Regions from separate parts of the Croceicoccus sp. genome, predicted to be linked through region 1. Evidence: predicted binding sites of a transcription regulator. Region 1 holds the regulator's gene; each other region holds the start of a gene.

Region 1 (10,093 bases):
CGGTCAAGCTGATCGAGCCGGGCCGCGGCGACTTCCTGCTGGAATCGGTCGAAGGCGGCGAGACGCGCGGGCGCTACTCGCTTGTCGGGCTGGATCCGGACCTCGTGTTCCGCGCAAGGGGCCGCAAGGCGGAGATCAATCGCATCTGGGCCAGCGACCGCGATGCCTTTGCGCCGCTGGATGACGAGCCGCTGACCGCACTGCGCAAGCTGGCCGCCGATTGCCGGTTCGAAGTGCCAAAGGAACTGCCCCCCGCACTGTCATGTCTCGTCGGCTATTTCGGCTACGAGACGATCAGCCTGGTCGAGAATGTCGCCCGTCCCGAGCCCAACCCGCTCGACCTGCCCGACATGATCTTCGCGCGGCCGACGCTGATCCTCGTCTTTGACCGGCTGAAGGACATGCTGTTCTGCGTCGCGCCGGTCTGGCCGTCGGAAACCGATCCGCAGGACGCCGTCGCGGCGGCCCAGGACCGTATTGACGCATGCCTCGCCAAGCTGCAGGGCGCGCGGCTGTCCCCGCCCCCGCAATTGCCCGGGGATGCCGAGGCGGCGCTGACGCCGCAATTGCCTGACGGGCGCTACCGCGAGATGGTGCTGGCGGCCAAGGAATACATCACCGCGGGCGACATCTTCCAGGTCGTGCTGGCGCAGCGCTTCACCTGCCCGTTCCCGCTGCCGCCATTGGCGCTCTATCGCTCGCTGCGGCGCGTGAACCCCTCGCCGTTTCTCTATTTCCTCGACCTGCCGGGCTTTGCGCTGATCGGGTCCAGCCCCGAGATTCTGGTGCGCGTTCGCGGCGGATCGGCAGACCGTCCGGAGGTCACGATCCGCCCGATCGCCGGCACCCGTCCGCGCGGCAAGGATGCCGACGAGGACCGCGCCAATCGCGAAAGCCTGCTCGCCGACCCCAAGGAACGCGCCGAGCATTTGATGCTGCTCGACCTTGGCCGCAACGACGTGGGGCGCGTGGCGCGTCCCGGATCGGTGAAGGTGACGGAAAGCTATACGGTCGAGAATTACAGCCATGTCATGCACATCGTGTCGAACGTGGTGGGCGAACTGGCCGATGGGGCCGATGCGATCGACGCGATGTTCGCGGGCTTTCCGGCGGGCACGGTCAGCGGTGCGCCCAAGGTGCGCGCCTGCCAGATCATCGCAGAGCTGGAGCCGGAAACGCGGGGCGCCTATGCGGGCGGCGTGGGCTATTTCGCGCCAGACGGATCGGTGGACAGTTGCATCGTGCTGCGAACAGCGGTGGTCAAGGACGGGGTCATGCATGTGCAGGCCGGTGCCGGCATCGTCGCCGATTCCGACCCGGCCTATGAACAGCGCGAATGCGAGGCCAAGGCCAGTGCCTTGCTGGCCGCCGCCAAGGAAGCGCTGAAACTGGCGGATGAGCCCGGCTATGGGCAATGACGCCCCCTACCCCATTCGCCGCCTTGATCTGACCGGCAGAGGCGCGCAAAGGCGGGCATCATGATCCTTGTCATCGACAATTACGACAGCTTCACCTGGAACCTCGTCCATTATCTGATGGAGATGGGGGCACCCGTGGACGTCGTTCGCAACGATGCGATTACGGCGGCAGAGGCATTGCGCAGCGGGGCGAAGGGTTTCCTGATCTCGCCCGGCCCCTGCACGCCCGACGATGCGGGCGTCAGCCTCGATCTGGTCGGCGCCTGCGCAGAAGCCGGGATGCCGCTGCTGGGCGTGTGTCTGGGCCATCAGTCCATCGGGCAATATTTCGGCGGCCGGGTCGTTCGCGGCGGGCTGATGCATGGCAAGACCTCGCCCGTCGATCATGACGGAACGGGCATATTCAAGGGCCTGCCCTCGCCGTTCACGGCCACGCGCTATCATTCTCTGGTGGTCGAGGATGTGCCTGATTGTCTGGTGATCAACGCCACAACGCCCCGCCCCGAAGCCGATGGCACCCATGCGATGGGCTTTCGCCATGAAAGCCTGCCGATCCACGGCGTGCAGTTCCATCCCGAAAGCATCGCCACGCAGCACGGCCATGCGATGCTGGCCAATTTCCTCGCGATTTGCGGGATCGAGGCGAAGCTGCCCGCCGAAACGGCCATCGTCGCATGATGGCGTCCTCCGGCCTCACGATGGACGAAGCGGAAGCGCTTTTCGGCCAGATGCTCGACGGGGGCATGGCCGATAACGCTATCGCCGAAGCGCTGGTCGACATGGCGGACCGCGGCGAAACGGCAGAGGAAATCGCAGGCGCGGTGCGCGCCATGCGGGCAAGGATGAAACCGGTGCCTGCCCCCGCGCTCTCCATCGACGTGTGCGGCACTGGGGGCGACGGGCAGCATTCGCTCAATGTCTCGACCGCCGTGGCGGTGGTGGTGGCGGCATGCGGCGTGCCGGTGGCAAAACACGGCAATCGCGCGGCCAGCAGCAAGGCTGGCGGCGCCGATACGCTGGAAGGGCTCGGCCTCGATCTCGACCGGGCGGGCGCCATGGCGGCGCAGACGCTGCCGGACCTGTCCATCGCATTCCTGTTCGCCCAGTCGCATCACCCCGCGCTTGCCCGCATTGCGCCGATCCGCAAGGCTTTGGGGCGCCGGACCATCTTCAACCTGACCGGACCGCTCGCCAACCCGGCGGGCGTCACCCGTCAGCTGGTGGGCGTGGCCGACCCTGCGCTCGTGCCGCTCTATGCGCGGGCCATGCGCGACCTTGGGGCCGAACGCGCCCTGGTGGTATCGGGCATGGAAGGGCTGGACGAATTGTCGATCGCCGGGCGAAGCAGGGTGGAAGCGATCGGTTTCGACTTTCCGGGCGAAGTCCATCCGTCCGATGCAGGGCTTCCCACGCATCCGCTCGACGCGATCAAGGGCGGCGACGCGGCCTATAATGCAGCCGCCTTGCGCGACTTGTTGACGGGTGCGACGGGCGCTTACCGCGACACCGTCGTCTTTAACGCGGCGGCGGCGCTGATCGTGGCTGGCGAAGCGGCTGACCTGCGCACCGGCGCGGAAGAAGCGGCCGAAGCCATCGACAAGGGACTTGCCAAGGCATTACTGGATTGCTGGATCGACATGGTGAATTCCGAAGCGAGCAGGTCGTCATGAGCAACAGGCTGCTCGAAATCTGCGAGGTGAAGCGGGACGAGGTCGCGGCGCGCAAGAAACAGCGTTCGCTGCGCGATCTCGAAGTGCTGGCGCGCGCGCAGGAAGGTCCGCGCGGCTTTGCCAATCGCCTCGAACAGGCTTCGCGGCGCGGCTTTGGGCTGATTGCAGAAATCAAGAAAGCTTCGCCATCCAAGGGTCTGATTCGAGAGGATTTCGATCCGCCGGAGCATGCACGTCAATATGCGGCCGGCGGCGCCAGCTGCCTGTCGGTCCTGACCGATGCGCCGCATTTCCAGGGGCATGAGGATTATCTCGTCGCCGCCCGCGCCGCCTGCACGCTTCCGGTTCTGCGCAAGGATTTCATGGTCGATCCATGGCAAGTGACCGAAGCGCGCGCGATCGGCGCCGATGCGATCCTGATCATTCTTGCCGCTTTGGACGATACACTCGCGGCAGAGATCGAGGCCGCGGCCATCGACGCGCATATGGACGTTCTGGTCGAGGTGCATGACGAAGCGGAAATGGCGCGCGCGCATCTGCTGAAATCGCGGCTGATCGGCGTTAATAATCGCGACCTGCGCAGTTTCGTCACCGACATCGATGCAACCGCCCGGCTGGCGCCGCTTGCCCCGAGGGATGCGCTGTTGGTGAGCGAAAGCGGCATCGCCAGCCATCAGGACGTGGAGGCCATCTGCCGATCTTCGGGCGTGCGCTGTTTCCTGGTGGGCGAGAGCCTGATGCGGAAAACCGATGTCGCGGGCGCAACGCGCGACCTGCTGGGCCTTCCGCGACTGTCGCGTCAGCCGGGCGGATTGCAGGCCAGCGGCTCCTGATGGCGGACAGGCTGACCCATATCGACGAGGCTGGTAATGCGCGCATGGTCGATGTCGGGGGCAAGGTTCCGGCCCGGCGCGTCGCGGTGGCCAGCGGCACGATCGCCATGTCCGACCGCGCCTTGCAGGCCATCCGCGAAGGCAGCGTCAAAAAGGGCGACGTGCTGGCCACCGCCCGCATAGCCGGGATCATGGCCGCCAAGAAAACCGGTGAACTCGTTCCTCTGTGTCATCCGCTGCCAATCGATGCGGTGAATGTCGAATTCGCGTTTGAGAACGCGGCCATAACCGCGACGGCAACGGCTTCCATCGAAGCCAAGACGGGCGTGGAAATGGAAGCGATTACAGCCGTTTCCGTCGCGCTCATCACGATCTATGACATGGCCAAGGCACTGGACAAGGGCATGGTCATCGGCGGGATCCGCCTGATTGCCAAGGATGGCGGCAAGTCCGGACGCTGGCGCGCCGAGGGTCATGAGGACCTGACGCTTTGACCCCCGGCCCGCTGTTGTCGCTTGAGGATGCGCAAAGCAGGCTTCTCGCGCTCGCGCATCCTCTCCCGGCAACTGATCTTCCGGTTGCCGAGGCATCGGGACGCTGGCTGGCCGGCGACGTCACCGCGCTGCGATCGCAGCCCCCTGATCCCATGTCGGCGATGGACGGATACGCGGTGCGGCAGGCGGATATGCCCGGACCGTGGCAGGTCATCGGCGAAAGCGCCGCCGGTCATCCGTTTCAGGGCAAGGTGGGACCGGGTGAAGCCGTCAGGATCGCGACGGGCGCCGTCCTTCCCGCTGGCGCCGACATGGTGGCGGTGCAGGAAGATTGCCGGCGCGAGAGCGACAGTCTGTTCTTCAAAGGCGAAGCTCCCGAACCGCTGGGGCGCCACATCCGGCCGCGTGGACTGGATTTCATGGAAGGCGACATCGTTTGCGGTGCCGGCGAGCGTCTGACGCCCGCCCGGCTTGCGCTCGCGATCTGCGCGGGACACGGCCAATTGCCAGTGCACGTACGGGCAAATGTCGCGATTATCGAAAGCGGCGACGAATTACGGGCCGCCGGACAGGATCTGCCCCCCGGCGCCATTCCCGCCAGCAATGGCACGATGCTGGGTTCGCTGTTCGCCGATCTCGGCTGCAAAGTCATGCAGACCGGACCGGTGCCCGACCGGCGCGAGGCCTTGCGGTCGGCTTTCGAAGCCGCCGACGATGCCGATCTGATCGTGACCAGTGGCGGCGCATCGGTGGGCGACCACGATCTGGTCCTGCCGGTCCTTGAAGAGATGGGCGCTCGGATCGACTTCTGGCGCGTCGCGATCAAGCCGGGGAAGCCCATCCTCGTCGCCAGTCTGGATGGCCGCATGGTCATCGGCCTGCCCGGCAATCCCGTATCCAGCTTTGTAACGGCGCATCTTTTCGCGCTGCCCTTTGCCCGCGCCTTGATGGGGGCCGCCGCACCCTTGCCCGCCCTGCAGCCCATGTTTTGCGAGGCCGATCTACCCGCGACCGGGCGCAGGACCGAATTCCTGCGATGCCGATTTACGGACGCAGGCGTGATTCCGGTCACTGTACAGGACAGTTCGGCCCTCGGCGCACTGGCTGGTGCGGATGCGCTGCTCTTGCGGCCCGCAGGCGCTGCCGCGGTGGCCAAGGGCGATGTCGTGCAGACCATGCCGTTCGCACCCCGCTATCGAAGTTAACCGGGATAAGCGGCAAACGGCTTGACGCTGGGGCAGATGTTGCTTAATTGTTCCGCATTCGTTCGCGCCAACGGGCGCAAAGCGGAACAGGACACGCCCGATGCTTACACGCAAACAGCATGAGTTGCTGCTCTTCATTCAACAGCGGCTGGAAGAATCCGGCATCTCCCCGTCTTTCGAGGAGATGAAGGAAGCGCTCGACCTGAAGTCGAAGTCGGGCGTGCACCGGCTGATTTCGGCGCTGGAAGAACGGGGTTTCATCCGGCGCCTGCCCAATAGGGCGCGCGCGCTGGAGATTATCAGGCAACCCGACGACGTGACCGGCACGGCCAAGTCAGCGCCTGAGCCCAAGGCCGACAACGTGGTCGAATTCAAACGCCCCATCCGCACCGCTTCGGCATCGGGCGACGTGATCGAAATTCCGCTGCACGGCCGGATCGCAGCCGGCGTTCCGATCGAGGCGCTGGAAGATAGCCAGGTCCTGCCGGTTCCCGCCGCTCTTCTGGGCAGCGGTGAGCATTACGCGCTCGAAGTCTCGGGCGACTCGATGGTCGAGGCCGGGATTTTCGACGGCGATTATGCGCTGGTTCGCCGCACAGACACCGCCCGCGATGGCGAGATCGTGGTCGCGCTGGTCAGGGGTGAGGAAGCGACGCTTAAATATCTGCGCCGCATCAACGGTATGGTGCAGCTCGATCCCGCCAATTCCGCGTATGAACCGCAGATCTACGATCCCTCCGAGGTGCAGGTTCAGGGTCGGCTGGCCGGCTTGCTCCGGCGCTATCATTAGAGGTGTGACGCCTACCAGCCGTGGCGGTCGCCCTCGGGTCTGACCGCTGCAATCGTGCCGTCGTCCAGATCGACTGCGATGCCCCCGCGCCGTGCGAGGAAACTGCCGTCGGCCTTCAGCAGCGCGGGCCGGCAGTCGGCGGGAAGCCGCCTGCTTGAAATGACGATGTCGGCGCGTGCACAGGCCTTGACGATCGGACCATAGGCAACATCGGCAGGGCGCTGTGCGACGAGCAGGGTCCGACCCTTCGCATCAAGCTGGCAGAAGTCGCCATTGCAGCGCGCGCCGGGCCACTCGGAAAACTCGCGAAAGCCGGCTTCGGCGGCATTGTCCTGGCCCATCGCCTCGACCATGGCCTCGGCTCCAAAGCTTGAGCTGTTGCGCAGCAGGAGAACCTCTCCATCATTGGCGACCAGTGCGGCATTTCGTCCCGTTTGCTCGACAATCAGATCGGCCGGACGCGCCAAGAGGAAGGCCGGCAGGCCGATTGCGATGGGGAGCAGTCCCAAGAGTCTGAGGCGACCTTCCCATAGCGCGATCCAGAAACCTCCGGCCGCGCATACAAGCAAGGCGGTCAGCGACAGTTGCGGCATCTGCACGACCGCACCGGGAAGGCTCGACGCCCGATGCGCGATGGCGATGATGATATCCAGCGACTTGGCCGACAGCCACCACAAGGGCGCGCCCAGCCCGATCAGATCGAACACCAGCCCGCCGATCAGCGCGGGAAGCGTGACCGCCGTCATCAAGGGAATCGCCATGAGATTGGCGATAGACCCGTAGAGTCCCGACCGCTGGAAATGGAACAGAACGATCGGCATCAATGCCATCTCGACCACGAGCCCGGTGAGGAACAGCAGAACGGCGGCATGCAGCCAGCGTTCGACCCAGCCTTCGCCGCGATTTGCACGCAGCCATGCCACGAAACGGCTGTTATGAAACGCGACGATGGCGACCACTGCCGCAAAACTGAGCTGGAAAGACGGACCGATTACCGCCTCGGGCCAGAACAGCATGACGGCCATGGCGGCCAGCGCGATCAGCCGCAGGGACAGTGCCTGCCTGCCCAGCGCAAGCGCGGCGGTCACCAGCAGGGCCGCGAGACATGCGCGTATGGTCGGCAGCGCTGCTCCCGTCAGGAGCGTATAGGCGATACCCGACAGTGCGCCCGCCCCCGCCGCGACCAGCGGCAGGGGCACGCGAAGGGCGAGCCAAGGCCACAAAGCACCCACCCGCACCACGATCAGCCATGCCATCGCCACGATCGAAGCCACGTGCAGACCGCTGATGGACAGCATATGCGCAAGACCCGAATCGCGCATCGCCTGCGCGTCATCCTCGGCAATCGCACCGCGATCGCCCGTGATCAGCGTGGCGGCAATGGCTGCTGAGCCGGCGCTGCCGGACCGGCCCACGGCTTCGCGCACATGCGATGCGATTCCACTGCGCCATCCGGCAGCACCTGCGCCGCCCGCCGTCATTTGCGGCGGATCCAGAACCGATCCCGACGCCGCGAACCCGTCGAACCATGCTTCCCGCGCAAAGTCATAGCCGCCGGGAACCGCGGCCCGCTGCGGCGGAACAAGCCGGACTTTCGCCGTGAACTGTGTGCCCGGTTGGAGCCGGTCCTTGTCCAGTTCTTCCGAAATATTGAGCCGCGCGCGAATGGGCTGCCCGTCGAGCGGATCGCGCGTCGCCACGATGAGCCGCGCGCGCTGGCGCGCCGGTTGCTCCTCGCGCTTCAGAACCCGTGCTTCGACCGTGGCCACGCGCGGCCCGGCGATGGGCGGCGTACCGACAAGGGTCGACCGCGCCCAGATCAGTGCGATGCCGGCCACCATCACGATCGAAAGCGCAATGACCGCGCTGCGCAGCAGCCCGTGCCCGCCGCCCGCCGCGTCGTCATCCGGCAAGAGTACCATGGCCAGCCCCGCGGGCATGCCGCAAAGCCCGATCGCGATCAGCCAGTCCGATGGTCCCGGAAGCAGGAACCACAGCCCGATCCCGGCGATCATCGCCACGGCCAGCCACGGCATGCGCTGAAAGCCCCGCTCGGCCAGGAACGCGTCAATTCGCGCCGCGGCACTGGACAAATGCGCCTGCGTCCCCCATTTCCGCAACCGCGAAGGGAGCCGTGAATCGGCAGCCTCTTCGCCCGCTATCGGAACGACGGTACTGGCACGGGCCTTCCCCATGGCGCCGCGCAAGTCATTCATACAACGTCTTCTCCGGTCCCGGCGGATCGCTCATGGCATGCATAGAAAGAGGAAGCACGCGCAGATGGCAAGCGGCCAGGCAGATGGAACCGACAGCGGCAACGCAGCAGCGCCCGCGAAAGAGACCGTCGTCACGCGTTTCGCGCCCTCGCCCACGGGTTTCCTTCATATCGGCGGCGCACGCACCGCGCTGTTCAACTGGCTGTTCGCGCGCCATCACGGCGGCAAGGCGCTGCTGAGGATCGAGGATACCGACAAGGCCCGCTCCACGACCGAAGCGATCGACGCAATCCTCGACGGGCTCGACTGGCTAGGGCTCGATTACGACGAGGCACCGGTGTTCCAGTCCGAACGCGCCGCGCGCCATGCCGAGGTTGCGAACCGCCTGCTGGACGCAGGCCATGCCTATCGCTGCTATGCGACATCGGAAGAGCTTGAGCAGATGCGCGCCGAGCAGCGCGCCGCCAAGAAGCCGCTGCGCTACGACGGGCGCTGGCGCGACCGCGATCCTTCCGAAGCGCCCGAAGGCGCGCCCTTTGTCGTGCGTCTGAAGACGCCCACAGGCGGATCGATGGTGATCGAGGACAAGGTTCAGGGCCGGGTCGAGGTCAAGAACGCCGAGATCGACGATTACATCCTGCTGCGTTCGGACGGGTCGCCGACCTATATGCTGGCAGTCGTGGTGGACGATCACGACATGGGCGTGACCCATGTGATCCGCGGCGACGACCATCTGAACAATGCCTTCCGCCAGCTGCCGATCTATCGCGCCATGCAGGAGATTGAGGGCGGCTGGGACGATCCGGTCTATGCGCATATCCCGCTGATCCACGGCGCGGATGGGGCCAAGCTGTCCAAGCGTCACGGCGCGATGGGCGTCGATGCCTATCGGGACGAGCTGGGCCTGCTGCCCGAGGCCGTGGCGAACTATCTGCTGCGGCTTGGCTGGGGTCATGGCGACCAAGAAAATTTCACCCGCGAAGAGGCGATTGCGCTGTTCGACCTGCCGGCGGTCGGCAAGAGTCCCTCGCGCTTCGACTTCAAGAAGCTGGCGAACATGAACGGCCAGTACATGCGCGAGGCCGATGATGCGCGCCTCGCCGATCTGGCCGCGCCGCGGATTGCGGCGCTTGAGCCGTCGTTCGATCCGGCAAGCCATCGCGGCTTGTTGATCGAGGCCATGCCCGCCCTCAAGGCCCGCGCCAAGAACCTTGACGAGCTGGCCGCCGGAGCCTTGTTCCTGTTCCGCCAGAGGCCATTGCCGATGGACGAGAAGGCGGGCGCACTGCTGCAGGGCGAAGGCGCAGGTGAATTGCTGTCCGACGTCGCCGAGCGACTGGACGCATGCAGCGAATGGGCGATCGAACCGCTTGAAGCCGAACTGAAATCCATGGCCGAGGAACGCGAACTTGGCCTTGGCAAGATCGCGCAGCCATTGCGCGCGGCGTTGACCGGGCAATCGACTTC
Region 2 (10,093 bases), on a different contig from region 1:
CTTTATGCACTCCCTATGCCGGGCCGATGCAGGTCGACCGCACCGCCGAGCCATGGGTGCAGCGGGCGGCGGCGAGCTAGAACAGCGCCAGTTGCCCGTCGCGCGAAGGCGGGCGAAAATTGCTGCAATCGAGCGCGGGTTTCCGCTGCGGGATCGCGCTGCGCTTCAAGGCCAGCCGAAAGCGGGATTGCAGCATGTCGGCCCACGCGCCCTTTGGCCTGAACCGTTCGTGGAAGCGATGCTCGTTATCGCGGCCGCCGCGCATCTCCTGCACCAGCGCCATCACCTTGGCCGCACGGTCGGGGTAATGCACGTCCAGCCATTCGCGGAACAGCGGCGCGACCTCGTGCGGTAGGCGCATCATGATCCAGCCCGCGCTGTTCACCCGCGCCTCGGCCAGCCGGGCCACGGTGCGTTCGATGAACTCGTCGGTGATCGCGGGGACGACGGGCGCGATCATGCCATGCGTCGGCACGCCCGCCTCGGCCAGCCTTGCCAGCGCGGCCAGCCGCTTTTCGGGCGAAGGCGCGCGCGGTTCCAGCGTCTGCGACAACCGCGCGTCGAGGCTGGTGACCGAAATCCCGACCGCGACCAGCCGGTGCCGCGCCATTTCCGCCAGCAGGTCCAGATCGTGCAGCAGCCGGTCGGACTTGGTGGTGATGGTGACGGGGTGCCGGACCTCAAGGCATAGCTCGAGGATGGCACGCGTAATGCGATAGCGCCCCTCGATCGGCTGATAGGGATCTGTGTTGGTCCCCATCGCGATGGGGCGCGGCGCATAGCCGGGTTTCGCCAGCGTCTTGCGCAGCAATTCGGCGGCATCGGGCTTGGCGAACAGCTTGGTCTCGAAATCGAGGCCGGGGGACAGATCGTGATAGGCATGGGTCGGGCGCGCGAAGCAATAGATGCAGCCATGCTCGCACCCGCGATAGGCGTTGATCGAGCGGTCGAAGCCGATGTCGGGCGAGGTGTTGAACGTCAGGATCGAGCGGGGATGCTCATCGGTCACAATTGTCCGCCGCCGGCCCGCCGCGCCGTCGATGGTCTCGACCTCGTCCAGCCAGTCGCCGTCCGCCAGCCGCTCGGCCAGGCCGAAGCGCTGCGGCACCGCATTGCTGGGCGCGCCGCGGCCTCGCTGGGCCTCGTGATGCGCGGGATTAGGGCGACTCGGCATGGCCGCAAATTACTCGGCGGCAAAGAACAAAACAAGAACTTATAGCTTTGTTCACGCTACCCGATTATCGCCGCGGCATGGGAACCCACGGACCTTTTTTATATCGGGTGGACGAGAACCTAGTCGTCGAAGCGATGCGGCGACACATGATCCGGCGCATGACGAGCGGGCTGATCGGCAAGCTGATCGTCGCAGTGCTTGTCCTGCTGGTCCTTCTGATCGTGCTCGACCTTGTTGCCTATGGCCGCCTGTCAGGGATTGCGCTTGTGTTCGTCATGGCGGTTCCGGCGATCCTTGCGATCAACCATATCTGGCTGGTGCCCAATCTGGGACGCCGCCAGCACCGGCAGAGCGCCGCGCTGCGCCTGCCATCGCACATCGCTTGGGATGCAGAAGGCGTTCTCTTCACATCGGAGAGGGGTGAAGCGCGCGTGCCTTTCGCCGATTTCTACCGCTGGGACGAAACGCCCGGCACCGTGCTGCTCTACCAGACCGAGATGTTCTTCAACCTCGTCCCCAAGGCCGCTCTGGAAGGAGAGGCGCCGGATCTGATCGCAAGGCTTCAGGCCGCGGGCGTCAAACGCAACTAGCGTTCTTTCAGGCGCGGCATCAGCTCGACGAAATTGCAGGGCCGGTTCCGGCTGTCGAGCTGTTCGGCCAATATGCCGTCCCAGCCGTCCTTCACCGCCCCGTTCGATCCCGGCAGCGCGAAGATATAGGTGCCCCGTGCCACCACCGCGCAGGCGCGCGACTGCACCGTGCTGGTGCCGATGGTCTTCAGCGACAGATAGCGGAACAGCTCGCCAAAGCCCGGGATGTCGCGGGTCTTGACCCTCTCCAGCGCCTCGGGCGTGACGTCGCGGCCGGTCAGGCCGGTGCCGCCCGTCGTGACGACCGCGTCGATATTCTCATCCTCGATCCAGCGGTGCAGTTCGGCGGTGATCAGTTCGGCATCGTCGCGGATGATCGCGCGGTCGGCCAGTATGTGCCCAGCCGCCGCAATGCGGCCCGCCAATATGTCGCCGCTGGTGTCGTCCTCGCGCGTGCGCGTGTCCGACACGGTCAGCAGCGCGATATTGATTGGCTTGAAGACGCGCGTTTCGTCGATCGCCATGTCCGCCGCTCAGCCCCCGCTGCGCACGATGGGCGAGGTGACTTCCTTGCCGTGCATCGCCACTGCATCGCTGCCCTCGACACCCGGAAAGCGCGGCCACAGGTTCTGGGCATAGGCCTCGCGCGCATCGGAATCGCGGCCCATCTGGCGCTGGTACATCCAGTAATTGGTCGTCACGATCGCGACATAGGCGCGCGTTTCCCAATAGGGGATCGATTCCATCCACAGCAGCGGATCGCCCTGCGCGTTGATCTCGCTGTTCCAGCGCTGCACCGGCGACAGCCCCGCGTTATAGGCGGCCATGATCTTGGGCAGCAGGCCCTGCGTGCCGCTGGAATCGCGCAGCATTTCCAGATGGCGCTGCCCATAGCTCATATTGGTGGGCGGATCCTGCAGTGCCGAGGTGCTCTGTCCAAGGCCCAGCCCCGCATGGTGGCGCGCGGTGATCGGCATGATCTGCATCAGCCCGACCGCGCCCGCCGGACTGACGGCTTCGGGCTGGAAACGCGATTCCTGCAGCGTGTGCGCGAAGGCGAGCGCCGGATCGACGCGCCAGCCGTCGACCGGCTGCCAGCGCGTCAGCGGATAGCGCGTGGCGGAATCGGGCTTGGTCCCCGGCGGCGCGTTATAGGCCATCGCCAGCTGCGTGCCGGGAAGGCCCAGCGTGCGGGCCAGCCGCGCCAGAGGCTGATATTGCTGCGGGCTGCCGATCTGTGCCTGATGGCGCAGCACTTCGTCAGCCAGCCCCTCGCGCCCGATCTCGGTCAGGGCGACGGCGGTGCGAATGTTGGGATTGCCGGCCAGCGCGTTCCAGTCGCCCCGGTCGAAACCGGTGCCCGACTGGATCGGCGGCAGGCGCATGCCCAGTTGCTCGGCGGCCAGCATGCCGTACAGCGTTTCGGAATAGCCCGCCGCGCGGCGCAGCGCGGGGGCGGCTTCCTCCGGCTGGCGGCAGCGGGTGAAGCTGCGCGCGGCCCAGTAATGCGCGGCGGCGCGCAATTCCTGATTGTCCGCGGTCTGCGCGGCGCGGGTGAATCCGTCCGCCGCCATCTCGCAATTGCTCAGCCGCCATGCGGCCAGCCCCGCGACCCACCAGCCTTCGGCCACCCATGGGCCGGTGCCGCCATTGGCGACATTGCGCGCAAGGTTCAGCGCGTTGTTGTCGTCGTTCTCGATGTAATAGGACCACGCCACGCGCTGCCGCCATTCGGCTCGCGCGCTGCTGGAAAGGCCCGCATCCACGCCGTCGAGCAGAATGCGCGCGCCGCCGGGATCGTCATTGGTGATCCGCTCCAGAATGGCGCTGGCGATGCTCTCGGGCATCGACCCGTCGCCCACCGAACGCGGGCGCGTGCGCTTTTCGGGCGCGCGGATCGACACGAGCCGCTGCGTGCTGGGCAGGCTGGGCGCGCTTTCGAGGCCGCGCTTCAGCGCCAGCCGCCCGATCTGGCCCGCCTGCGGCAAATCCGTGCCGCGCGACAGCCATGCGTTCAGCGCGGGCAGCTCGATCTTGGGCGAGGTGGGCGCAAGATAATATTCGGCCAGCGCCAGCTGCGTCAGCATGCCGTCGGGCTTTTGCGCCAGCATGTAATCGACCTGCGCCCAGTTCTCCGCATCGATCTGGCGGAACACCTCGGCATAAAAGGCGCGGTCCTCGTCGCTGAGTTGCGCGGGGATATGGGCCGACTGCTCGACCGCGGCGACGGCATTCGCGACATTGGCCGCCGCGGGGGCGGTGCCCAGCGCGGCCAGCGCCAGAAAAGAGATAAGGGGCCCGGCCAGACGCCGGGACAAAACTGCAGCCATGGATCAGCGATTCCTTCTTGCCTGTTCCAGCCAGCGCAAAGACCGGGTGCTTTCCCGCGCCCGAGGGTAAAAAGCGTTGCTCAACAAAGGGTGAATCCGCCGCGCGGTTTCGTCAATACGGGCAAGAGAGCGATAGCCAGCGTCGCCACCAAAGCGCCTTTGCCTGCGGTCTGCCGCGCATGACCGCCAGTGGATAACTTGCCAGCACCGGGATTTCCCGCGCTTCTCCGCCGGTTTCGATGCGGATAGCGCCCTGCGCGGATGCCGCGTCGAATCGCTCCGGCGCGAGGATCGTGACCAGTTCGCCGCCGAGAATCGCCAGCATCTGCGGCGCGGTCAATGCGATGTGATGCCTTAATAATGCGCCGAGTTCCGCCTGATGCAGGCTGCGCCAGTCGGCGGCGGGGGTGTGGCGCGGCAAGGCGGAGGCCAGATAGCAGTCTTTGCGTTCCAGCCCCATCGCCGCCAGCATCGCGTCCAGCAGCCGCCCGTCCTCGCCCGACAGCAGGGCATCGCCGTCGTCCTCGGCCGGATCGGCGACAAGGATCATCAGCCTTGCGCCCGCTTCGCCTACCGGGGCCACGCGGCCCGCGGGGGCGCCCGCATCCACCATCGGCTCGGTCATCCACCAGTCGCGAAACGCGGGGAGCGTGGTGGGCCAGCGATCCGAAGGGCCGCCGATCGCGGGCGCTGCGGCAGGGGCGGCTTGGGCCGGACGCGGGCGGGGGGCGTCTGCCTCGCGCTCGGGCGCTTCGGGCGGGGGCGCGGCTTCGGCGATCCAGTCGCGCGGATCGTCATCGAACGACAGGTCCACGCCCGCATCTGCCCAGAACGCGGACCAGCTTTCGACCAGTGCCGAATTGTCGCTGCGATCAGCCCCGGGATCGTTGAAAGTGGTCACATTGCTGCCCGAATGGGAATCCGATTTTTCGCCCCCACCCTTGACCACGCGGCGTTCTGCAATCAAGTCCAATCGCGAGCGTAGAATAACCGGTCTGTCATTGCGCCGACAGATTTCGTGAGAGAGCCGAAGAGGGAGCCTGCCATGTCCGAACGCGAATCCATGCCCTATGATGTCGTCATTGTCGGTGGCGGGGTGGCGGGCCTTGCAGCGGCGATCCGGCTGAAACAGGTGAACGAGGCGCTGGAGGTCTGCGTCCTTGAAAAGGGATCCGAGATCGGCGCGCATATCCTGTCGGGCGCGGTGGTCGATCCGCGCGCGCTGGACGAGCTGCTGCCCGACTGGCGCGACGACGGCTGCCCGCTGGCCGAAACGCCGGTCACGGACAACCTCCACTGGGTGCTGACGCGCACCGGCAAATATTCCATGCCCGAGATCATGCTGCCCCCGTTCATGTCGAACGACGGCAATTATACCGGCAGCCTTGGCAATCTGTGCCGCTGGCTGGCCGAAAAGGCCGAGGGGATGGGGGTCGAGATCTTCCCCGGCTTCCCCGCGGCCGAGATCCTGTGGAACGACGACGGTTCGGTGAAGGGCGTCGCCACCGGCGACATGGGCGTCGCCGCCGATGGCAGCCACAAGGCGGATTACCAGCCCGGCATGGAACTGCACGGCAAGTACACTTTGTTCGCCGAGGGTGCGCGCGGGTCGCTGACCAAGATGCTGAAGTCGCGCTTTGACCTCGAAGCGAATTGCGAGCCGCAGACCTATGGTCTGGGCATGAAGGAATTGTGGGACATCGATCCCAAGAACTACGATCCGGGCTGCGTCATCCACACGCAGGGCTGGCCGCTGTCCGAGAACGAGGCATGGGGCGGGGGCTTCCTCTACCATCAGGCGAACGGGCAGGTGGCGCTGGGCTTCGTCGTCGCGCTCGATTACGCGAATCCCTATCTCTATCCGTTCGAGGAATTCCAGCGCTGGAAGCAGCACCCCGAGATCCGCAAGATCCTGGAAGGCGGCAAGCGCGTGTCCTATGGCGCGCGCGTGATTAACGAGGGCGGCTGGCAATCGGTGCCAAAGCTGACCTTCCCCGGCGGCGCGCTGATCGGCTGCGCGGCGGGCTTCGTCAACGTGCCGCGCATCAAGGGCAGCCACACCGCGATGAAATCGGGGATGCTGGCGGCCGAAAGCGTTGCCGCCGCCATCGCCGCCGAGCGCGCGGGCGACGAGGTGCTGGATTACGAGACGACCCTGCGGTCAAGCTGGATCGCGGAAGAACTGAAGAAGGTGAAGAACGCCGAGCCCGCCGTCGCCAAGTTCGGCAGCGCGCTGGGTACGGTGCTGGCCGGTGCCGACATGTGGATGCGCACGTTCAAGATCGGCCTGCCCGTCACGATGAAGCACGGCCGCGACTGCGACAAGCTGATGCGCGCGGACCTGTTCAAGCCGATCGACTATCCCAAGCCCGACGGAGTGATCAGCTTCGACCGGCTGTCGTCCGTGTTCCTGTCGAACACCAATCACGAGGAAGACCAGCCCTGCCATCTTCAGCTCAAGGACAAGGAGGTCCCGCTGAAGATCAACCTGCCGGTCTTCGCCGGGCCGTCGGCGCGGTACTGCCCGGCGGGCGTCTATGAATTCGTCGGCGTGGAAGAGGGCGATCCCAAATTCGTGATCAACGCGCAGAACTGCGTCCACTGCAAGACCTGCGACATCAAGGACCCGACCCAGAACATCAACTGGGTCACTCCCGAGGGCGGCGGCGGACCCAACTATCCGAACATGTAGGGCGCGACCGACCTTGCAAGCCATCGCCCATGCCAAGATCAACCTGGCCCTGCATGTGCGGGGCAGGCGGGCCGACGGCTATCACGATATCGAGACGATCTTCGCCTTCGTCGATGCGGGCGATGTGTTGTCGGTCAGGACCGGACAGGCCGAGGACCGCCTGCAGGTCGTGGGCGAGTTCGCCGATGCGCTGGGCGGATCGCCGGTGGGCGACAACATATTGATGCAGGCGCTGAACGCCTTTCCGCGCCCCGGTGCGGATGGGCCTGATGGATGGCACGTCACGCTGGAAAAGAACCTGCCCGTCGCCGCCGGGCTGGGCGGGGGCAGCGCCGATGCGGGCGCGCTGATCCGCATGATCTGCGACACCTATGGCTGGCCCGACGATTGGCAGGAACGCGCCGCGCGGCTGGGCGCGGACGTGCCTGCCTGCGTGATCAGCCGGACCGCACGCGGCACCGGCACCGGCACCGACCTCGACGTGATCGACAGCGAGCTGACCGGCATGGCGGTTCTGCTGGTCAATCCGCGCAAACCGCTGGCGACCGGCCCGGTGTTCAAGGCGTGGAACGGGCTGGATCAGGGCCCGCTGGCCGAGGGCAGCCTGCGCGAGATCGTGCCCAAGGCGCGCAACGATCTGGAAGACGGCGCGCGCGCGCTGGTCCCTGCCATCGGGCAGATCGTCGGCGCATTGAAGGCCACCCATCCGTGGCTGGCGCGCATGTCGGGTTCGGGCGCAAGCTGCTTTGCGCTGTACGAAAGCGGCGAGGCGCGCGATGCCGCCGCGGCGGAAATCGCCACCCGCCATCCCGGCTGGTGGCAGATGAGCGGGACGCTTTTATGATCGAGGAAACCGAAAGCTGGCGCCGCATCGGCACGCCCGTCCATGGCGGCATCGTGCTGGTGTCCGACCACGCATCGAACCGCGTGCCCGAAGGCATCGAACTGGGCATCACGCAGGCGCAGCTGGACGATCACATCGGCTGGGACATCGGCGTCGGCGCGGTCGCCGACCGCATGGCCCGCCGCCACGGCATCGCCGCACATCTCGGCAATGTCAGCCGCCTCGTCGTCGACCTCCACCGCGAGGAGGACCATCCAAGGCTGATCCCCGAGGAAAGCGACGGCGTCCTGATCCCCGGCAATATCGGCGCCGACCGCGAGGGGCGGCTGAAGCGGTTCTACCACCCCTATCACGACGCGATGGAGCAATGGCTGGAGGACGCGGCGCCCAGCCTGATCCTCTCGCTTCACAGCTTTACCCCCGCCATGGCCAGCGATCCCGGCAAGGAGCGTCCGTGGCATGTCGGCCTGCTGTATAACGAACAGGGCGAGGCGGCGGCGCATGCGATGCGGCTGTTCCGCGAATACGGGCTGACCGTGGGCGACAACGAGCCCTATTCGGGCAAGCAGCTCAATGCCACGATGAACCGCCACGGCGAGGCGCATGACCGCCCCTATCTCGCGATCGAGGTGCGCAACGACCTGATCCGCACCGAACGCGAACAGGCGCGCTGGGCCGACATCATCGCCGATGTCGCGAAACGCACCGACGAGCTGCTGAAGCTGTAGTCCAATCGCAGGATTGGGGCGGGACAATATTTCTTGCTTCGGTTACAGTGGCGCCTGCGCTAGAGGCGCCGCTGAACGCGCGGTCCGCGCAACAAAACACCACCGGAGTCCCGATAATGCCTGCCTATCGTTCACGCACCACCACCCACGGCCGCAACATGGCGGGCGCGCGCGGGCTGTGGCGCGCCACCGGCATGAAGGACGAGGATTTCGGCAAGCCGATCATCGCGATCAGCAACAGCTTCACCCAGTTCGTGCCGGGCCACGTGCATCTGAAGGACCTGGGCCAGCTGGTCGCGCGCGAGATCGAGGCGGCGGGCGGCGTCGCCAAGGAATTCAACACCATCGCGGTCGATGACGGTATCGCGATGGGCCATGACGGCATGCTCTATTCGCTGCCCAGCCGCGACATCATCGCCGACAGCGTCGAATATATGGTCAACGCGCATTGCGCCGACGCCATCGTCTGCATCTCGAACTGCGACAAGATCACGCCGGGCATGTTGATGGCCTCGATGCGCCTCAACATCCCGGTCGTGTTCGTCAGCGGCGGACCGATGGAAGCGGGCAAGGTCGTGCTGAAAGGCAAGGAGCATGCGCTCGACCTGGTCGATGCGATGGTCGCCGCCGCTGACGAGAGCTATACCGACGAGGAAGTGACCGCGATCGAGCGCAGCGCCTGCCCGACCTGCGGATCGTGCAGCGGCATGTTCACCGCCAATTCGATGAACTGCCTGACCGAGGCGCTGGGCCTGTCGCTGCCCGGCAATGGATCGATGCTGGCCACCCACGCCGACCGCGAGGCGCTGTTCCGCGAGGCGGGGCGCCTGATCGTCGATTTGTGCAAGCGCTACTACGAACAGGACGACGAGAGCGCGCTGCCGCGCAATATCGCGACCCATGCCGCGTTCGAGAATGCGATGAGCCTGGACATCGCGATGGGCGGGTCGACCAATACGGTGCTGCACCTGCTGGCCGCCGCGCATGAAGCCAAGGTCGATTTCACCATGGAGGACATCGACCGCCTGTCGCGCCATGTCCCCTGCCTCTCCAAGGTCGCCCCCGCAAAGGCCGACGTGCACATGGAGGACGTCCACCGCGCGGGCGGCATCATGGCGATCCTTGGCGAGCTCGACCGCGCGGGCCTGATCAACGGCGATTGCCCCACCGTGCACAGCCGTTCGATGAGCGAGGCGATCGCGCGCTGGGACATCACGCAGACCAATTCCGACAGCGTGCGCAATTTCTATGCCGCGGCCCCCGGCGGCGTGCCGACGCAGACCGCCTTCAGCCAGAACCGCCGCTGGGAATCGCTCGACACCGACCGCGACAATGGCGTGATCCGCAATGCCGAGAACGCCTTTTCACAGGATGGCGGGCTGGCGGTATTGTTCGGCAATATCGCGCGCGACGGCTGCATCGTGAAGACCGCGGGCGTCGATGAAAGCATCCTGAAATTCACCGGCCCCGCGCGCGTCTATGAAAGCCAGGAAGCCGCCGTCGTCGGCATCCTGGGCGACGAGGTCAAGGCGGGCGAAGTCGTGGTGATCCGCTATGAAGGACCGCGCGGCGGGCCGGGGATGCAGGAAATGCTCTACCCGACCAGCTATCTGAAATCCAAAGGTCTGGGCGCGGCCTGCGCTTTGGTCACCGACGGGCGCTTTTCGGGCGGCACGAGCGGCCTCTCCATCGGCCATGCCTCGCCCGAAGCGGCGGAGGGCGGCGCGATCGGGCT
Region 3 (10,093 bases), on a different contig from region 1:
CCTTGTTCAGACAAGGAAATGTTCAGCGACACGTTGCTCTCCTTCCAGTGCCCCTCGGAAAACGGGGCGACCGCGCGGCGCAAGCGCGGTAGTTGATGCAATCCTCTCGGGATTTTCCGGGGTCGGTAAGCCTGCGACCTTCGCCCCGCTGTTATCGATTTTCAGATGCTCACAAATCATGTGCGAGTCAAATATTCTGCCGAGGCCTGTCACGAATTGCACCGATCCGCCCCCGCTTCCTCTCCGGAAGGGTTATGCATATGTCATCCGCAAGCCGTTTGGCTGGCGCGGACGAATTGGCTAAGCCGAAACGAACAAGGCGAGGCGCACGTTCTGGCGGGCAGGAATCGCGACAAGAAGGTTTTGATTATGGCGCATGTAATCGCCCTGGTGGACGACGACCGAAATATCCTGACCGGGCTTTCGATTGCCCTGCAGGCCGAGGGTTTCGACACGAGGGTCTATTCCGACGGGGCCGCCGCGCTGGAAGCGCTGGTGGAGAATCCGCCGGATCTTGCCGTGTGCGATATCAAGATGCCGCGTATGGACGGGCTGGAACTGCTACGCCGCCTGCGCGAAAAATCCTCGCTGCCGGTCATCTTCCTGACGTCCAAGACGGATGAGCAGGACGAGGCGCTGGGCCTGGCGATGGGGGCCGACGATTATATCGCAAAGCCCTTCAGCCAGCGCCTGCTGATCGCCCGCATCCGCGCGCTGCTGCGGCGCGAGGAGCTGGTGATGAGCCGGCTGTCGGGTGACACCAGCCAGCCGCCTGCCGAGCTGATCACGCGCGGCCGCCTGACCATGGAGCCGGAGCGTCACCGGGTGACGTGGGACGGCCACCCCGTCTCGCTGACCGTGACCGAATTCCTGATTCTGGAGGCGCTGGCGCAGCGTCCCGGCGTGGTGAAGACGCGCAACCAGCTGATGGATGCGGCCTATCAGGACGATGTGTTCGTCGACGACCGCACCATCGACAGCCATATCAAGCGCCTGCGCCGCAAGTTCCGGCAGGTCGACGGCGAATTCACGGGCATCTCCACGCTCTACGGCGCGGGCTACAGCTTTGCGGGGGACTGAACCCCATTCCCAGTCGGCGCATTTGCCGAGCGGCACGCAAAACGCGGCATCCGAATCGCCTGCCGCCTCCGATGGCGATGCCGGTCTCGCCGGAGCAAGGGCACCGGGCGACTCGAAAGGACCGGGCGATGGGCCTGATCCGCTATTCTGGACGCGCCGCTTTTCGCTGACGACGCGCATTCTTGCGGTCAATCTGCTGATCGTGGGGCTGGTGCTGGGCGGGCTGTTCGTGCTCGACACCAATCGCAAGCAGCTGATCGCCGAACGCTCGCGCCTCGCCCGGTCCGAGGTGGAGATCATCGCCAATGCCCTCGCCGAGGCGCCCGCCAGTGAACACGCCGCGCTGCTGGCGCGCATCGGCGACCAGCAGAGGCTGAGGCTGCGGACCTTCGATTCGCAAGGCAAGCTGCAAACCGACAGTTTCGTGGTGGGCGAACCGGCCTTCGCCTTTGCCGATCCGGACGCGCAGGACTGGACCCACTCGCTGGCACGCACGATGGACCGGATCGTCGATTTCCTCGTCTTCGCGCCGCCCGTTCCCGATTACGATCCGGCCAGTGACGCACAGCCCGCGCGCAAGTCGCAGTGGCCCGAGGTCTTCGTCGCCGAACAGGCGCGCGCGGGCACGGTGATGCTGCGCCATGCGCCCGACCGCACCCCCGTTATCACCGCCGCCGCTCCCTATGGCGCGCAGGGCGAGACGCTGCTGACGATGCGCAATGCGACCGACATCACGACATCGATCCGCGCCGCGCGGCAGACGCTGCTGGTGCTGCTGGCGCTGGCGGTGATCTTCTCGATCCAGCTGTCGCTGTTCCTTGCGCGCACCATCGTCCAGCCGGTCCGCACCCTGTCGCGCGCCGCCACCCGCGTCAGCGCCGGGCGCGAGCGCGAGGTCGTGATCCCTCGCCTGCCCGAGCGTCAGGACGAGATCGGCAATCTCGCACGCTCGCTGTCGGACATGACGCAGGCGCTGCGCGACCGGATCGACGCGGGCGAGGCCTTTGCCGCCGATGTCAGTCACGAGCTCAAGAATCCGCTGGCGTCGCTGCGCAGCGCGCTCGACACGCTGGAGACGGTGGAAGACCCCAAATTGCGGCATCAGCTGGCCGAAATCGCGCAGGCGGACCTGCGCCGGATCGACCGGCTGATCACCGAGATCGCCGAGGCGAGCCGCCTGGATGCGGAATTGTCGCGCGCCTCGTTCGAACCGGTCGACCTGCTGGGCGTCGCGCGCAACGTGCTGGGCGGACGCACCGCCGCCACGCGCATCAGCGCCGAGCGCGATCTGCATTTCGTCGTCGAGAGCGCGCCCACCAGCGCCACCATGGTCCGCGGGGACGAAGCGCAGCTTGAGCGCGTGCTCGAGAATCTGGTCGACAATGGCGCCAGCTTCTCCCCCCACGGCGGCACCATCGCCATCGCCTTCCGCGACCTTGGCAAGGCAATCGAGGTGACGGTCACCGATGACGGCCCCGGCATCGCGGAGGAAGAGCGCGAAGCCGTCTTCGAACGCTTCCACTCGCACCGGCCCGAGCCCGAGAGTTTCGGCAAGCATTCGGGCCTCGGCCTCGCCATCGCGCGCTCCATCGTGACTGGCCATGGCGGCACGCTGGTCGTGCGCGGGCGCGAGGACGGGAAAAGCGGCGCGGTCTTCGTCATCACCCTTCCCGCGCTGGACGAGGAGGCGCGTGCATGACCCTCGTACCCGTGCCGGACAATGCCGTAGCCTATCAGGCGACCGCGGTGGCCATCGGCGGCCGCGCCATTCTGATCGAGGGCGTGAGCGGCAGCGGCAAGAGCAGCCTTGCGCTCGCGCTGATCGACCGCGGGGCGTCGCTGGTCGGCGACGATGGTGTTCTGCTGGGCGAGATCGGCGGCGTGCTATGGGCGTTTCCGCATCCGAACACGCAAGGCCTGATAGAGATTCGCAACGTCGGGATAGCCCGCATGCCCTCGGTCCCCGCGCCCGTCGCACTGGCAGTGACGCTGGCCGAAGACGCGCCCCGATATATCGAGGAGGCGGGCACGCGCCTCATCGAAGGCGTCGCCATCCCCGCCCTGTCCCTCTGGCCCGAAACCCCCGCCCTGCCGCTGCGCGCCGAATGGGCCCTGTCATTGCACGGTCTCTCATTGCACGGACTTTCGCTTTCCCGCGCAATCGGGGATAGCGGCGCGCGATGAGCGACGAATCACCCACTGGCCAACAAGCGGCGAGCGACAAGAAGCCTACCCGCATCCTGCTGGTCACCGGCCTGCTGGGCGCGGGCAAGACAACCGCCTTGCGCGCGCTGGAGGATCTGGGCTGGGAACCGGTCGACAATTTCCCGGTCCGCCTGCTCCCCCGCCTCGTCTCCACCGCGCCCGGTCCGGGGCACGAGCGCAGCGGCGACGAAGGCGATCCGCTTGCCATCGGTTTCGATTCGCGCACCCGCGGCTTCGATCCGCAGCGCGTCATTTCCGAAGTGACTGCACTCGGCAAAAAGGACGACATCACGATATCGACGCTGTTCCTCGATTGCGGATCCGAGGAGCTGGAGCGGCGTTATAACGAAACCCGGCGGCGGCATCCGCTGGCGGGCGACCGCACCGTGGCGGCGGGCATCGCCGCCGATCGCGAACTGATGGCCCCGCTGCGCCGCTGGGCGGATGTGGTGGTCAATACCACCGGCTATTCCACCAACGACCTTGGCCGCACGATTCGCGAATTGTTCGCACGCAGCGCGCCGCAAGGGATCACCATCACGGTGTCCAGCTTCGGCTTTGCGCGCGGCATGCCGCCGATGGCGGATCTGGTATTCGACATGCGCTTCCTCGACAATCCGCACTGGGTCGACGAATTGCGCCCGTTGACCGGCCGCGACGCGCCGGTCGCGGCGCATATCGCCGCCGACCCCGCCTGGCAGGAAAATTTCGCCCGCATCCGCGATCTGGTGCTCTCGCTCGTCCCGCTCTACGAGGCGCAGGGAAAGACCTATCTGCATGTCGCGTTCGGCTGTACGGGCGGCAAGCACCGGTCGGTTTTCAGCGCTGAAAGCATGGCGCAAGAGTTGCGCAAAACGGGACATAACCCCGGCGTGCTGCATCGCAATCTTGACACCGGTGCAAGTGATCTGTTCGAAGGCGGAGCTTCGGCGCGGCACACGGATGTTAAGGACGATCCGAAGCCGTAGGACGAGTATTTTTAAACGCGTACGCCGGAAAGGCGACGTAAATCTGGGTGAGGCCATAGTGGGTTTTGGCTGTTTAGAAGGACTGACATGATTGGCCTCATCCTGGTGACCCATGGCGATCTGGCGAAGGAATTCTTCGCCGCCATGGAGCATGTCGTGGGCAAGCAGGACCGCATCGTGCCGGTCTGCATCGGCCCCAATGACGACATGGAAGCACGACGCAGCGAAATCGCCTCCGCCATCGAGGAGGTGAGCGACGGGTCGGGCGTGATCATCCTGACCGATCTGTTCGGCGGGACGCCGTCCAACCTCGCGATCTCGCTGCTGCGAACGGGCGAGGTCGAGGTGATCGCGGGGATCAACCTGCCCATGCTGATCCGTCTGGCCGGCGCCCGCGTCGACATGCCGGTCACGCAGGCGGTCGTCGCCGCGCGCGACGCGGGCCGCAACTATATCACCGTCGCCTCCGAATTCCTGGGCCAGGACGCATGAGCGATCCCGGCGCCTTTTCCTCTGGGCAGGATGGGTCGCCGGACATGCTGCGCCGCAAGGTCACGATCGCCAATCGCCGCGGGCTGCATGCGCGCGCCAGCGCCAAGTTCGTGGGCGCGGTAGCAGGATTGCCCGAGGGAACGACGGTCCGTGTCGCCCGCGACGGGAACGAGGCTGCGGGCGGTTCCATCCTGGGCCTGATGATGCTGGGCGCCGCCAAGGGCGACGAGATCGAGATCCGCGCTTCCGGCCCCTCTGCGGAAGAAGCGCTGGACCTGCTCGTGACCCTGGTCGAAGATCGCTTCGGCGAAGAATGAGGGCCATCGCGGGCCGCATCGGCCCGAACCCGGTTACGCCATGAAAACCATCAGCGGCCTTTCGAATCCGACCGTCAAATATCTCCGCTCGCTGCGCGACAAGAAGCATCGGCGGCGCGAAGGCGTGTTTCTGGCTGAAGGGCTGCGGCTCTTGACCGATGCGCGCGAAAGCGGCCGCGTGCCGCAAATGCTCGCCATGGCTGAGGGGCGCGATCCCCACCCCCTGCTGGACGCGCTGATCGCCGCGGTCGAGGATGCAGGCGGCGACGTGCTGGCCATGTCGGAAGCCGCGCTTTCGAAGATCACCGGCAAGGACAATCCGCAGGCAGTGTGCGGCGTGTTCCCCGAATTCGACACGTCGCTGGAGCGGCTTGATCGCAATGCCGCGCCGCTGTTTCTTGCCGCGCAGGCGCTGCGCGATCCGGGCAATCTGGGGACCATGTTGCGGACCGCGGATGCCGTTGGCGCGGGCGGTCTGGTGCTGATCGACGATTGCGCCGATCCGTTTTCGGTCGAGGCGGTGCGCGCGAGCATGGGCGCGATCTTTACCGTGCCTCTCGCGATGGCGCGCTGGGAGGAATTCCTGCCATGGCTGCGCGGCGGGACGGGCCAGCTTGTCGCCGCATCATTGCGCGACGCGGTCGATTATCGCGGCGCGCCCTATGCCGCGCCCTGCTTCCTGCTGGTCGGCAACGAATCGCAGGGCCTGCCCGAGGATTACGAGATGGCCTGCGACCTGCGCGTCACCATTCCGATGCTGGGCCGCGCCGACAGCCTGAACGCGGCGGTGGCGGGCGCAGTCCTCGCTTACGAGGCGCTTGCGGCCCTCGCCTAGCGGGAATCGGGATGAAACGCGCCGAAGGCTTTGCCCCCGGCGCGTCCCATTTCATCAATCGCCTGCAACGAACGCCGTGACTTTCCATCCGTCGTCGCCGCGATTGGCAAGGATGCGATAGTCAGTGACGGGACGCAGGTGGTCGAGCGCCATGTAGCCGGTCGTCTTGCCGTCAAGCGTGCTGACCTGCACGAATTCGGCGCCCTCTTCCGGCCCGTCGCCGGCCAGCTTGACCAGATCCCAGCCCAGCGACGCATCGCTCGCGGCGGCGGCATCGGCCTCGGCACGAACTGGCGCGTCATTGGCGGTGACCAGATAAGTCGACGTCGCATCCGCGCCATCGGGCAGGTTGGCGAAAACCCAGGGCATGGTGACCGAGGTCTCGTCCTGCGCGCTGCAGCCAAGCGCGATCGCATCGCTCATCTCGCTCCACAGCGCCGGATCGTCGGCAAGACGGGTCTTGAGCTCGTCGACACCCGCGCCGCCGCCGAAATCCAGCTTCACCGCCGGGTCGACAAGCGCGACGAGGCTGTCGACGTTCTGGAACGTGATCGCGCGGCGCAGCTGGCCGCGGAAACTGTCGAAACCGTAAAGCTCGCCGCAATCGTCCTTGGGGGCGAAGGGCCCCTTGGCCGATGCGACGGCCTGCGCCAGCGAGGGCGCTTCTTCGGCGGGTGCGACGGTTTCGGTAACCGGTGCCTCTTCGGCCGGGCTGTCACCGCAAGCCGCAAGAATGAGGGCGAGCGAGCAAAGGCTCGCAATCTGCAATTTCATGGGGGGATTGGTCCGTAAGTCGTTTCAGTCCATGTGCGGAGGCTGCGGCATTGCAGCATTCTCCGCCCGAGGCAAGACGGGCACATCGCTGTTCCCGTAACGCGGCGCGGTCTCGACCTGCGGCACTTCGTCGATCTCTCGCTTTCCGATCTCGATATGCTTGTCCTTCAACCGGCGTCCGGCGGACAACACGTTGCGCTCGAACGAACCGACGAACTTGTTGTAATTATTGACTGCCGTCTCCAATCCCGATCCGACGCGCTTCATGTGCTCGGCCGCGATAGCAAGCCTGTCGTAGAGCTCGCCGCCCATCCGGCCGATCTCCTGCGCCTCCTTGGCAAGGCCGTCCTGCCGCCATACCTGTGCGACGGTCCGTGCAATAGCCACGAGGTTTGTCGGCGTCGCCAGCAGCACCCCCTTCGCAAATGCGAAGTCCCACAAAGTCGGATCCGCCTCGAGCGCGGCAGCGACGAAATGCTCGCCCGGAACGAACATCACCACATAATCGGGCGCTTCCTCGAACTGGCTCTGATACGATTTTGCCGCCAGTTGCTGGACATGGGTGCGCATGGATGAAGCATGCTGGGCGAGCGCGGTCTCGCGCGCCTCGTCATTCTCGGCCTCGAACGCGGACTGATACGCGTTCAGCGACACCTTGGCGTCGATGACCAGCATCTTTTGCCCCGGAATGCGCACGATGGCATCGGGCCGCAGCCGCCCGTCCTCGGTGTCGATCGAATGTTCGAGATGGAAATCCGTATGCTCGGCCAGACCGCAATGTTCGAGCACGTTCTTCAATTGCTGCTCGCCCCACCGGCCCCGCGCCTTGGGCGCATTGCGCAGCGAATTGCCCAGCCTTGCCGCCTCGCGCCGGACGTCTTCCTGCCCCTTGCGCATGCCTTCGATCAGGCCCGACAGCTGGCCGAACGCATCGACGCGCTTCGCCTCCAGTTCCTCGACCTGCTTGCGATAGGTGTCGAGCCGCTCGCCCACCGGCGACAGCAAAGCGCGAATCTTCTCGGCATTGGCCTTTTCGCTTGCCTCGAACCGTTCGTTCGCACGTTCCAGGAAACGGGCCTGCGCGCCTTCCAGCGCCTTGTTGCCCAGCGCCTCGAACTCCTTGCCCAGCGCCTCGCGCGCCTCGGTCAGCAGCTTCTCGCGCTCGGCCAGATTATGCCGGTCGCGCTCGGCCTCGGCGATCCTGACGCGCAGCGCATCGGTTTCCAGCCGGACCGCCCTCAGGTCGCTTTCAAGCGAGGCCGCGCGCTCTGCCCGCTCGCTCATGGTCGCAAGATCGGCGATGGCGGCGCGAAACTTCTCGTCCAGTGCCTTCGCCTCGGCATCGCGCTCGGAATGTCGCGTCCGCCATTCGGCCACGGGCCGGGATCCCAAGAACCATCCAAGACCGGCCCCGACGGCCAGCGCAACGATCACGAGAACAAGGGCAAGCATATCCATCGCCGGAACATAGGCGGAACGCAGCTAGGCGCGCAATATCGCCAGACTGTGATCCGGAACCTATCCCCGACTTTACCGCTGATGGTGTGAAGGAGACGAAGCCATGTCTATCCAGAAGATGATTTCCGAACATCCCGCCGTCGGCAGCGACTATAACGAAAGCCTGGGCCTTGCGGTCAGGCACGCGATGTATTGCGCCGCCATCTGCAACAGCTGCGCCGACGCGTGCAACGCCGAGGAGATGGACATGTCGCGCTGCATCCGCCTGTGCAGCGATTGCAGCGACATCTGCGAGGCGACCTATCGCGTGGCCAGCCGCCGCACGGACGAGAACCGCTCGGTCATTCGCGCGATGCTCGCGCTATGCGTCAAGGCCTGCGAAACCTGCGCCGACGAATGCGAAAAGCACGACAACGCGCACTGCCGCCGCTGCGCCCAGATGTGCCGCGAATGCGCCCGCGACTGCAAGGCCGCGATGGAAGAACTGCACGACGAAGCGGTCGCGTAAGTCCGGCCGACAGCCAGCTGAGGGCGTGCGGATTTCGGCTCAGGCCGGAGCGAAAACCGGTGTGATCGAGAACCGGCGCGCAGCGACCTTTTCGGTCGTGAGCACCGGAAGCGCAGAGAACGCCGGTTTGCAGCCCGGCATGGGCCGAAAGCCGGGCGCCCTCACGCCGCCTTGCGCAGCTTCTCCAGCTTCTTCATCGCCATGTTCCGCTTCAGGCGCGACAGGTGATCGATGAAGACGATGCCGTTCAGATGGTCCATCTCGTGCTGGATGCACACGGCCATCAGACCGTCCATGTCCTCTTCATGGGTCGTCCCTTCCAGATCCTGCCAGCGAACGCGGCAGGTGGCGGGGCGGTCGACCTCGGCGAAGATGTCGGGAACGGACAGGCAGCCTTCCTGATAGGCCTTCACCTCTTCCGATGGATCGAGGATCTCCGGATTGATGAAGACCCGCGGTTCCTTCCTGGTCGGCTGATGCGTGTGTTCGTGCCCGCCATGGTTGCACACCTCGGGCTCGGCATCGGGATCGTCAGGCTGCAGATCGATGACCAGCACGCGCAGCGGCACGCCCACCTGTATCGCGGCCAGCCCGATGCCGGGGGCGTCGTACATCGTTTCGAACATGTCATCGACCAGCTGCTTCAGCTCGTCGTCGAAGGTTTCGACCGGGTCCGACACGCGCTTCAGCAGCGGGTTCGGCACTTCAAGAATCTCGCGTATTGCCATCGCATCGAAATAGTCGCTCGGGCGCGATTCCGCAATATGGCGCGGCCATGACCGCCCTCCCCGCTTGGCCGCCACGGCGCGGCGGTCTAGACGGGCGCCATGCTCGATGCCGTCCATCATGTCGCCCTGATCTGCCGCGACTATGCCCGCTCACGCGCGTTCTACGTCGATCTGCTGGGCCTTGAGGTGGTGCACGAGGTGTTCCGCGAGGAGCGCCAGTCGTGGAAGCTGGACCTGCGCATCGGTCAAGCACAAATCGAACTCTTCTCGTTTCCCGACCCCGCCGAACGCCCGTCCTATCCAGAGGCGACCGGCCTGCGGCACCTCGCCTTTTCGGTGCCGGCACTCGAACCCGTGATCGCGTGGCTGCAATCGGCTGGCGTCGATGTGGAAGCCATCAGGACCCACGAATACACCGGCCAGCGCTTCACCTTCTTTCAGGATCCCGACGGTCTGCCGCTCGAACTCTACGAAACCGGCTGAGTCGATCAGCCGACCGGACGGCGCGCCCTCAGGGCCTGCGCCAGCGTGCCTTCATCGAGATAATCGAGTTCGCCGCCGACCGGCAGTCCATGCGCCAGTTGGGTGATCCGCACTGCGCGGCCCTCAAGCCGCTCCGCGATGTAATGCGCGGTCGTCTGCCCCTCCAGCGTGGCATTCATCGCCAGCACGACCTCGTCGATGCCGATGCCCTCGTCATCCTTGCCGTCGATCCGCGCCAGCAGCGA

Evidence for each region. Region 1 encodes LexA, which represses DNA repair genes until DNA is damaged. Its sites were predicted from a motif close to GTTCCNCNCTTGTTCT; they were not measured.
Region 2: AC4FIJ_RS09605 (PA0069 family radical SAM protein) is a predicted target of LexA. The motif match lies at 1,198-1,213, and genes of this name have one in related genera.
Region 3: AC4FIJ_RS11970 (DNA recombination protein RmuC) is a predicted target of LexA. The motif match lies at 8,134-8,149, and genes of this name have one in related genera.

What each region holds. Positions count from the first base shown of each region.
Region 1 covers NZ_CFETID010000001.1:190,375-200,467, forward strand. The annotation lists gene trpE (anthranilate synthase component I) at 1-1,418, shown strand, start outside; gene AC4FIJ_RS00850 (anthranilate synthase component II) at 1,479-2,096, shown strand; gene trpD (anthranilate phosphoribosyltransferase) at 2,093-3,088, shown strand; gene trpC (indole-3-glycerol phosphate synthase TrpC) at 3,085-3,921, shown strand; gene moaC (cyclic pyranopterin monophosphate synthase MoaC) at 3,921-4,415, shown strand; gene AC4FIJ_RS00870 (molybdopterin molybdotransferase MoeA) at 4,412-5,620, shown strand; gene lexA (transcriptional repressor LexA) at 5,721-6,410, shown strand; gene AC4FIJ_RS00880 (ComEC/Rec2 family competence protein) at 6,422-8,503, opposite strand; gene gltX (glutamate--tRNA ligase) at 8,691-10,093, shown strand, end outside.
Region 2 covers NZ_CFETID010000014.1:36,617-46,709, reverse strand. The annotation lists gene AC4FIJ_RS09610 (SOS response-associated peptidase) at 1-80, shown strand, start outside; gene AC4FIJ_RS09605 (PA0069 family radical SAM protein) at 77-1,174, opposite strand; gene AC4FIJ_RS09600 (YcxB family protein) at 1,333-1,764, shown strand; gene moaB (molybdenum cofactor biosynthesis protein B) at 1,761-2,288, opposite strand; gene AC4FIJ_RS09590 (lytic transglycosylase domain-containing protein) at 2,298-4,094, opposite strand; gene AC4FIJ_RS09585 (uracil-DNA glycosylase family protein) at 4,207-5,061, opposite strand; gene AC4FIJ_RS09580 (electron transfer flavoprotein-ubiquinone oxidoreductase) at 5,140-6,786, shown strand; gene AC4FIJ_RS09575 (4-(cytidine 5'-diphospho)-2-C-methyl-D-erythritol kinase) at 6,800-7,630, shown strand; gene AC4FIJ_RS09570 (N-formylglutamate amidohydrolase) at 7,627-8,358, shown strand; gene ilvD (dihydroxy-acid dehydratase) at 8,475-10,093, shown strand, end outside.
Region 3 covers NZ_CFETID010000020.1:33,851-43,943, reverse strand. The annotation lists gene AC4FIJ_RS12015 (phosphoenolpyruvate carboxykinase) at 1-32, opposite strand, end outside; gene AC4FIJ_RS12010 (response regulator transcription factor) at 370-1,080, shown strand; gene AC4FIJ_RS12005 (ATP-binding protein) at 1,103-2,779, shown strand; gene AC4FIJ_RS12000 (HPr kinase/phosphorylase) at 2,776-3,264, shown strand; gene rapZ (RNase adapter RapZ) at 3,261-4,253, shown strand; gene AC4FIJ_RS11990 (PTS sugar transporter subunit IIA) at 4,341-4,745, shown strand; gene AC4FIJ_RS11985 (HPr family phosphocarrier protein) at 4,790-5,062, shown strand; gene AC4FIJ_RS11980 (TrmH family RNA methyltransferase) at 5,103-5,897, shown strand; gene AC4FIJ_RS11975 (hypothetical protein) at 5,952-6,671, opposite strand; gene AC4FIJ_RS11970 (DNA recombination protein RmuC) at 6,696-8,123, opposite strand; gene AC4FIJ_RS11965 (four-helix bundle copper-binding protein) at 8,233-8,637, shown strand; gene AC4FIJ_RS11960 (peptide deformylase) at 8,799-9,365, opposite strand; gene gloA2 (SMU1112c/YaeR family gloxylase I-like metalloprotein) at 9,465-9,848, shown strand; gene recR (recombination mediator RecR) at 9,854-10,093, opposite strand, start outside.